DNA from 4 places in the Rheinheimera sp. B2H12 genome. Region 2 is predicted to be linked to each of the others. Evidence: predicted binding sites of a transcription regulator. Region 2 holds the regulator's gene; each other region holds the start of a gene.
What was found. Region 2 encodes sigma-54, which starts transcription at its own class of promoters, with help from an activator protein. Its sites were predicted from a motif close to TGGCANGNTNCNTGCTT; they were not measured.
Positions count from the first base shown of each region.

Region 1: the regulator sigma-54 is predicted to act here: its motif matches at 868-884, upstream of AC53GJ_RS03500 (TorF family putative porin).
Region 3: the regulator sigma-54 is predicted to act here: its motif matches at 753-769, upstream of glnA (glutamate--ammonia ligase).
Region 4: the regulator sigma-54 is predicted to act here: its motif matches at 1,096-1,112, upstream of AC53GJ_RS17545 (PspC domain-containing protein).

Region 1 is NZ_CM184363.1:789,521-791,727, reverse strand. Features, by position in the region: gene rpe (ribulose-phosphate 3-epimerase) at 1-669, opposite strand, end outside; gene AC53GJ_RS03500 (TorF family putative porin) at 921-1,673, shown strand; gene AC53GJ_RS03495 (hypothetical protein) at 1,852-2,106, shown strand; gene AC53GJ_RS03490 (DUF2970 domain-containing protein) at 2,106-2,207, shown strand, end outside.
Region 2 is NZ_CM184363.1:587,695-589,901, forward strand. Features, by position in the region: gene hpf (ribosome hibernation promoting factor) at 1-271, opposite strand, end outside; gene AC53GJ_RS02600 (RNA polymerase factor sigma-54) at 297-1,784, opposite strand; gene lptB (LPS export ABC transporter ATP-binding protein) at 1,832-2,207, opposite strand, start outside.
Region 3 is NZ_CM184363.1:727,239-729,445, reverse strand. Features, by position in the region: gene typA (translational GTPase TypA) at 1-241, opposite strand, end outside; gene glnA (glutamate--ammonia ligase) at 847-2,207, shown strand, end outside.
Region 4 is NZ_CM184363.1:4,079,416-4,081,622, forward strand. Features, by position in the region: gene AC53GJ_RS17535 (DUF2333 family protein) at 1-341, opposite strand, end outside; gene AC53GJ_RS17540 (copper chaperone PCu(A)C) at 352-786, opposite strand; gene AC53GJ_RS17545 (PspC domain-containing protein) at 840-1,046, opposite strand; gene AC53GJ_RS17550 (hypothetical protein) at 1,454-1,735, opposite strand; gene dusA (tRNA dihydrouridine(20/20a) synthase DusA) at 1,918-2,207, opposite strand, start outside.

The DNA of each region.
Region 1 (2,207 bases), 200 kb from region 2:
GCGTACTTTGGCCAGTTCAGCGCGCATGGCGCTAATCACAGTGGCATAATCCGGTTGACTGAAAATGGCCGAACCGGCGACAAACATATCGGCCCCGGCAGCGGCGATGTCGGCGATATTATCTGTTTTAACACCACCATCGATTTCCAGCCGGATCGGTAAACCACTTTGGTCAATGATTTGGCGCGCCTTGGTCAGTTTGTCCAGGGTGGCCGGAATAAAACTTTGGCCACCAAACCCTGGATTGACTGACATCAGCAAAATCACATCGACTTTGTCCAGCACATAATCTAAGTAACTGAGCGGTGTGGCCGGGTTAAACACCAAGCCGGCCTGACAGCCATGCTCGCGGATCAACTGCAGGCTGCGGTCAACATGGCGGCTGGCTTCCGGATGAAAAGTAATGATACTGGCGCCCGCTTTGGCAAATTGCGGGATCAAAGCGTCCACCGGTTCCACCATCAAATGCACATCAATAGGTGCGGTAATACCGTAATTGCGCAGTGCACTGCAAATCATCGGTCCGAAGGTCAGATTCGGTACATAATGATTATCCATCACATCAAAGTGCACCACATCGGCTCCAGCCGCCAGTACCCGCGCAACATCGTCGCCTAGTCTGGCAAAATCGGCCGATAAAATAGAAGGCGCTATTAAAAATGGCTGCATCAGCAAGGTCTCCAGCAATCCGGTGGTTCACAAAACGGCTACTTTAACCGATCCAGCAGCGTTTTGGCAGTCGGATGGCCCAAGCCTGCTGTCCCAGTCGCCCAAAAAACAGGCAACGGCGCACCAAGTTTGCACATTAGCGGTTCAGCGCTACACTATATTCTCACTAAGTGATTGAAATTAAATAACATCAACCCATGGCATAAAACTGGAATAGCAGATTGGGATACTCATAATAAAGGGCAATGCAAATGAAACACAGCGCAGCAACAATGATGAACTCCCGCAGTAAAGTTTTAACCAGCGCTTTGCTGCTGGTGCTTGGTCTTGGCAGCGGTACAGCGATGGCCGAGCCGAAAGTCAGCGGTAATCTGAGCCTGACCTCAGACTATTTATTCCGTGGTATTTCACAAACTGACGAAGGCATGGCGCTGCAAGGTGGTTTAACGCTGACTGGCGATACTGGTTTTTATCTGTCCGCCTGGGGTTCTAATATCAATTTTGGCCAGGGCTCAATGGAATTAGATGTATTGGCGGGCTGGACAGGTCAGTTATCTGAGGAATGGACCACAGATATTGGCGTGATGCAGTATCGTTATCCAAATGGCGATAACGCCACTGACCAATTTAACTTTGTCGAATTCTACAGCAAATTGATTTATGGCGGCCTGACGCTTGGCCTGGCCTATTCCAGTGATTACTTTGGCACTGACGTCGACAAATATTATTATCTGTCAGGCGATTACAACTACAATCTGTCGGATACTTTCAGCTTACAATTTCACGCTGGCTTGAATCAATTTGAAGATAATGCTCAATACAGCACTTTTCTGGCGGCAGGCCCGGTCGGTGGTGACTCTTACATCGACTGGAGTGTGGGTGTGACGACCACTGTGCTTGGCAGCAGTGTGGCGCTGAAATACGCCGATACCGATATCGAAAATTCAGCCGAATGTTATTTATGTGATGGCCGTGTTGTGCTGAGCCTGACCAAAGCGTTCTAATACCAGTCACAATCACAACCCGCCGTTGAATGACAGCGCAGCGCATGCAATGAACGCATTCGCTGTGTTGGCTTTTTAGCCGCAACGTTAATTGCAGACTTGTTAATTTTTCGCTTCTGCGTTATGCTTTGACGGTTTTTTCCACAACCTAGGCTTAGTAATGAAGACATCAGTCCTGTTGAAAACTACCAGCTTGCTGCTCAGCCTGGTCGCAGGTACTTATTTGTTGCAAGCTGAACCCAATCCTGTGCAAGCCAGCTGTCTGCAATTAGTCACCGTCAGCGACTATGGCATTGAAACCTATCAGCAACAATGTCAGCCTGCCCCCCAACAAAGCTGGCTAGCATGGTTCAGTGGTCAAAGCCGTTCCACTCAGTTCCACTTTATAGACTTACTGGAATTGCTGAACAGCTTTAAACACGAGTCACACTGATGGCAACCAAGCCAGGGCTGAAACAATTACTTAAAGCCGTGGCTGGTGCCTTTATTGGCGTGCAGTCAGAACAACAGCGCCAACAAGACTTTAATAGTTCA
Region 2 (2,207 bases):
TCTCTTTGTGTTTAATAACTTGTCGATCAAGTTTATCGATCAACTGGTCGATCGCGGCGTACATATTATCATCTTCGCTGATTGCAAACACCTCTCCGCCGTTTAAATGCATTTTGGCTTCGGCAATTTGTTTTAATTTCTCCACATTCAGCACAACATGGACGTTGTTGATGTGGTCAAAATGCCGTTCAAGTTTTGAAAACTTGCTGTCTACATACTCTCTCAGTGCTTCAGTAATTTCAACATGGCGACCAGTTAGATTGATTTGCATAGACATTTCCTTCTTTGATGAGCACTTATAGCAAGCTCTTGCGCTGATTTGACGGCGGAATGTACAGAGACTCACGGTATTTGGCGATGGTCCGCCTTGCTACGTTGATGCCCTGTTCAGAAAGAATTTCTGCCATCCTGCTATCGCTTAACGGCTTTGCAGGATTCTCCGCTGCCACCAATTTTTTAATAAAGGCTCTGATGGCGGTCGACGAACATTCGCCACCACTCTCTGTACTTACATGACTGGAAAAGAAGAACTTAAGTTCAAAAATTCCACGTGGTGTATGCATAAATTTCTGGGTGGTCACCCTGGAAATGGTCGATTCATGCATGCCAACCATCTCAGCGACATCATTCAGCACCATAGGTTTCATCGCTTCTTCGCCATGTTCAAAAAATGCCTGTTGTTGCTGCACTATGCAGTTGGCAACTTTGAGCAGAGTTTCATTCCGACTCTCCAGACTTTTCAGAAACCATTTGGCTTCTTGCAGGTGCGAGCGGATAAACTGGCTGTCCGATGAATTACGGGCATGGCGTGACATCGCCGCGTATTGTTCATTAATTTTAATCTTTGGAAAGGCATCCGGATTTAATTCAACCATCCAGCGGCCTTTGACTTTTTTCACTGATACATCGGGAATGGTGTATTGCTGCTCTTCCCGGATCACATCGGCCCCTGGTCTTGGGTTCAGGCTGTGGATCAGACGCATCACTTCCCGCAAATCATCTTCTTTCAGTTTAGCCACCCGCATCAGAGAACGGAAATCACGATTGGCTAAATATTCACTATGATGACGAATAATATCGCAGGTTTGCGCAAGGAAAGGGGTATCTGGATCAAATTGACGCAATTGCACCAGCAAACATTCCTGAATACTGCGGGCACCCACCCCAATGGGATCAAAAAACTGGATGCGTTTAATCACGGCTTCGACTTCATCAGCTTCCACTTCTGGCATGCCAAGCGAGTCCAGAATGTCTTCAGTGCTGATGGTCAGCAGGCCATTGGCATCGATCGCTTCAATAATAATTTCAGCAATCGCCAGATCGGTATCAGAGAATGGGGTTAAGCGCATTTGCCAACGCAGATAATCCTGCAGGGTTTCAGTGGTCTCGCCCTGAAACACCATGTCTTCGTCACCGTTGTAAGTGCCGGAAACCGGGGCTGCACTGACCATATCGTCCCAGTTGCTGTCGAGTGGTAAGTCTTCTTTGATGTTTTGTTCCGTCATCGCCTCACTGCTGTCAGGGATGTCAGGTTCACTATGTTCATCGTTATTAAAACTGTCAGTCTCAGGATGTTCACGGCGGTCAGAATCAGCCGCAGCGCCGTTGTCATTGAAGTTGGTGTAGTCATCATCAGCTGCTTCGAGCAGCGGGTTTGCATCCAGCGCTTCCTGAATTTCTTGTTGTAATTCAATCGTTGACAATTGCAGTAGCTTAATCGCCTGCTGCAATTGCGGCGTCATGGTCAGCTGCTGTCCAAGCCGGAGTTGTAAAGATGGCTTCATGTACTTCTGGTCACTCCTGACGGCCAGTGAAACTGGCTTTTTGCTAACTATAGCCTGAATTGCTCTCCGAGGTATACATCTCTGACCTGCTGATTGGCTAATACTTCAGCCGGTGAGCCGGAAGCAATCAGTTCTCCATGACTGACAATATAGGCAATTTCACAAACATCAAGGGTTTCCCGGACGTTGTGGTCGGTAATGAGCACCCCAATACCGCGGTCACGCAGGTGCTGGATAATTTTTTTGATATCCAGTACTGAAATGGGGTCAACCCCGGCGAAAGGTTCATCCAGTAAAATAAAGGCCGGATTAGCCGCCAGCGCTCTGGCGATTTCAACCCGGCGTCTTTCACCACCAGACAAACTCATGCCCAGGCTATTGCGGATATGGGTAATGTTAAATTCATCCAGTAACTCATCGGCT
Region 3 (2,207 bases), 140 kb from region 2:
GACCTGGAGTGTCCAGAATGTTGATGTGATAACCGTTCCAGCGTACTGAAGTGTTTTTCGCCAGGATGGTAATACCGCGCTCAGACTCCTGAGCATTTGAATCCATCATCCGCTCTTGTAACTTAGCACGGGCATCGAAGGTGCCAGACTGCTGCAGGAGTTTGTCAACAAGTGTAGTTTTACCGTGGTCAACGTGCGCAATGATGGCGATATTGCGCAACTTGCTGAGATCATAAGACATTTATGTGGTGCTCGCTTTGTGAAGTGTTAATGTGTACCCGCATGTATCAAATCACAGCAAGTACCCGAAAAATTCGTGCGCGCATTTTACCCTCTTTGTGAGGCTGAGGGAAATTTATCTGCTTGTAGTCATTTTCTGCACTTATTGAGATTACAAATTTCTGAATATTTTCAATGCTCTTACTTAGCTTATTTCGCTGCGCTTCCTACCCATGACAAGCACAAACCAACTGTCGGTGTCTGTAACCATGCCCACACTTTCTCTGGCTGATTTGACAAACTTAGGCTTTAACACTTTTCAGTTTCACCACAGACATCAGCCGCTGAAAAAGTTAGCAGAGGTGCGCAAAATTAGCCAAAAACTTGCTATGGTTAGCGCGGTATCCGATTTGGTGCAAGCAGTGACATTGATGCACCAAATTGGCGCGCCACCGAACCAAAGTGGTGCATAATCAAAATGAAAGGTAAGCGTCATCTTAAATACTCTATTAAAAATCAACTAGTTATAGTATTGGCACAAAACTGGCTTGCATAGCGCAACTTGTCGGTCTAACCGAAAACCTGAAAAACAGCCTGATTTACAACCCGAATAATCCGGAGGATTGCATGTCTGCATCGAACGTTCTGAGTTTTATCAAAGAAAACGACGTGAAGTTTGTTGATTTACGTTTTACTGATACCAAGGGTAAAGAGCAGCATGTGACTATTCCTGTCAGCTCAGTCGACGAAGATTTTTTCGACAACGGTAAAATGTTTGACGGCTCTTCCATTGCTGGCTGGAAAGGCATCAATGACTCTGACATGATCCTGATGCCAGATGCATCCACCATGAAGTTGGACCCTTTCTTCGAAGAAACCACCATCAACATTTCCTGTGACGTGATCGAACCAAGCACCATGCAAGGTTATGACCGTTGCCCGCGTTCTATCGCCAAACGGGCAGAAGAGTACTTAAAATCAACCGGTATCGCTGACACTGTGTTGTTTGGACCAGAACCAGAATGGTTTATGTTTGATGACGTCCGTTTCAAAACCGATATGTCAGGTTCTTTCTACAAAGTTGACTCAACTGAAGCGGCCTGGAACTCAGACAAAGGTTATGAAGAAGGCAATAAAGCGCACCGTCCAGGTGTGAAAGGCGGTTATTTCCCGGTACCACCTGTGGATCAACACCACGACATCCGTAGTGCTATGTGCATGGTGCTGGAAGAATTAGGTCAAGTGGTTGAAGCACATCACCACGAAGTTGCGACTGCTGGTCAAAACGAAATCGCAACTCGCTTCAATACCTTAACCAAAAAAGCTGACGAAACTCAGTTACTGAAATATGTGGTGCACAACGTGGCGCACATGTATGGCAAAACAGTGACCTTCATGCCAAAACCAATCGTTGGTGACAACGGTTCAGGTATGCACTGCCACCAGTCTTTAGCCAAAGACGGCGTTAACTTGTTTGCCGGTGATAAATATGCTGGTTTGTCTGAACTGGCCCTGTATTACATTGGCGGTATCATCAAGCACGCCAAAGCCATCAATGCGTTCACGAACCCGTCAACCAACTCTTACAAGCGTTTAGTACCACACTATGAAGCGCCGGTGATGCTGGCTTACTCGGCCCGTAACCGCTCTGCATCTGTGCGTATTCCACTGGTGCCAAGTGCCAAAGCACGTCGGATTGAAGTGCGTTTCCCAGATCCAGCAGCTAACCCGTACCTGTGTTTCGTAGCACAGCTGATGGCTGGTTTAGATGGGATCCAGAATAAGATCCATCCGGGCGAAGCCATGGATAAAGATCTGTACGATCTGCCACCAGAAGAAGAAGCACTGATCCCTCAGGTTTGTGGTTCTTTAGACGAAGCGCTGGACAATCTGGACCAGTCACGCGCTATCTTCACCAAAGGCGGCGTGATGTCAGATGCAATGATCGACGCTTATATCGCACTGAAACGCGCTGAAGCCAAACGCGT
Region 4 (2,207 bases), 1.7 Mb from region 2:
TGCGATTGTGAGCGACTCAGATCTTTGCGCATTGCCAGTGCTAAATCGCGCACCATTTCCAGAGCGCCCAGCTCCCAGGCCGGCATATTATCCAGCAAACTAAAGGGCGGCAACACATCATTGGCAATATAACCACCTGGTTTATGCAATAAAGTGTCAATCACATGAATTAATGCATATGTGGTGGTGTAGCCTGTCACAGGTTTGGCTGGCAGCGCTTGCTGTTGTGCCAGCGCTACGACGTCAAATGGTTCAGGCTCAACGCTGATCCAGACCGCAAGACCGTAGCAAACAGCACCTGTCAGCGCCATGATTGCCAGGCCCAGTTTGAATTTTTGCATGCTCGCTCCGTTATTGTTTAGGAATGCGGGTCACCACAGCAGAAATAGTCACCACTTCTCCTGAGGCAAGTTGGATGTCCAGTGGCACTTGCCGGCCCAGCTCAAGCTGCTGCGAAGGCCGGAATAACATCAGATGCAAGCCGCCAGGCTGCAAATGCACAGTGGCTCCAGGCGCAACTTCAATTTGCTTAATTTGCTCCATTCGCATCATGCCATCGACCATCCGATGTTGATGCAACTCAGTTTTAGCAAACCAACTGCTACTGGCTGCTACGATCTGCACCGGCTGTGATGTTGGATTGGTCACCGTAAAATAGCCTGCACTGACAGTTTTGCCAGGCAGGGGTTGCCGCACAGTGGCATTGTCGATGATCAAGTTGCTGGCCGCACAGGCCAAACCGGCTGGCAGACTGCAGAGTAGAAATAAGAATGTTGGCAGGCGCATGGTCATCTCCTTTGCATAAAATAACATCATCTTACACCAAAGCCTGCCAGCTGTCAGAACCTGCGTCTGGCTGGCAGGATCAAGGCAGCTGCAATATATGCCAGTAATGTCAGGCCGGGTAAGGTGAACAGCAACAGCACTGCCAGCAGACGCACCAACCATTTAGGTTGTTGATAGTATGCCGCCAGACCAGCACAAACACCGGCCATAGCCCGATTTGATTTATCCAGAAACCAGCCGTTTGAATGTATATCACGCATAGATCACCTTCCTGTTAAGTTAACCAAAATGTCAGAGTTAACTAAGTACAATCAAAAGCCATGCCAGAAAGAAAAAACATTAAGTAACTGAATAATAACAATATTTATGGAGTGAGTTTGCGATGAGTCGTCACTTTCGAACTTAATGCTAATTTTTAGTCAATTTAGCTAAAAACAGGTCAGACTCGATAAACTAAGCGGAATAAACAAAAGAGGGGCTGGTATCATCGATAGATTGGCGGTTGTGTTCACAACAGATAAAAAAAAACCCGGTACTGCTAAGACCGGGTTGGACAAGGAATTTCAGTGGGAGGCAACAACCATAACCAGCAGCCCCAGAACCCAAACACGCTGCAAACTGGCAATAAAAACAACCCTAATAATGTCATCAGTGTCAGCAGCATCTTTTACTCCGGCAATACAACAGTATCAGTTGGCGCTTTTGTGACTGCAGGCTGCACGGCGACCTCAACATCAGCGGTATTGACTTGCATCAGCGGCAGCTGAAATTGTTGCAATGATGCTTTGACTGATTGAGTTAATTGTTGTGTTAACTCTGACTGGATTTGCTCCAGTTGCTGCGTCACGATTTGATTGGCCAACGTGGCTAATTCAGTGTCGACCACAGCATGTGAAGTGGCAGTAAAAAACAGACCTGACAGTAAAACAGCAGTAGTTAAAGATTTCATGATAGTGTCCTTGTTGGTTGCAATGAAACGACAAACTGTTATTTCAATTGCTGTGCCAACAAAAAAACAATCATTAAATTATTGATTTATATGAAAATATTAGATTTAAATTATTCTTCTCATATTTCATGTAATCACGCTAAAACCAATTTTTAGCGTGATTGACTATTTTTTGGTGTAAATTATTCAGGTACTTTGGCCAGCGCCGCCAGCATCACTTCCGGGCCGCTACTGGCATGATGGCCGATTTCACTCAAATGACGACGCCACAATCTGGCGCCCGCCACCCCCTGAAATATCCCCAGCATATGCCGGGCTATATGCCAAAAACGGGCACCTTGTGTCATTTGTTGTTCGATATAAGGCAGCATCTCGCGTACAACCTGATGGCCGGTTAAAACAGCACGGTCGTCACCATAAATGGCCGCATCAATTTGATTGAGCAACAATGGGTTGGTATAGGCTTCCCGCC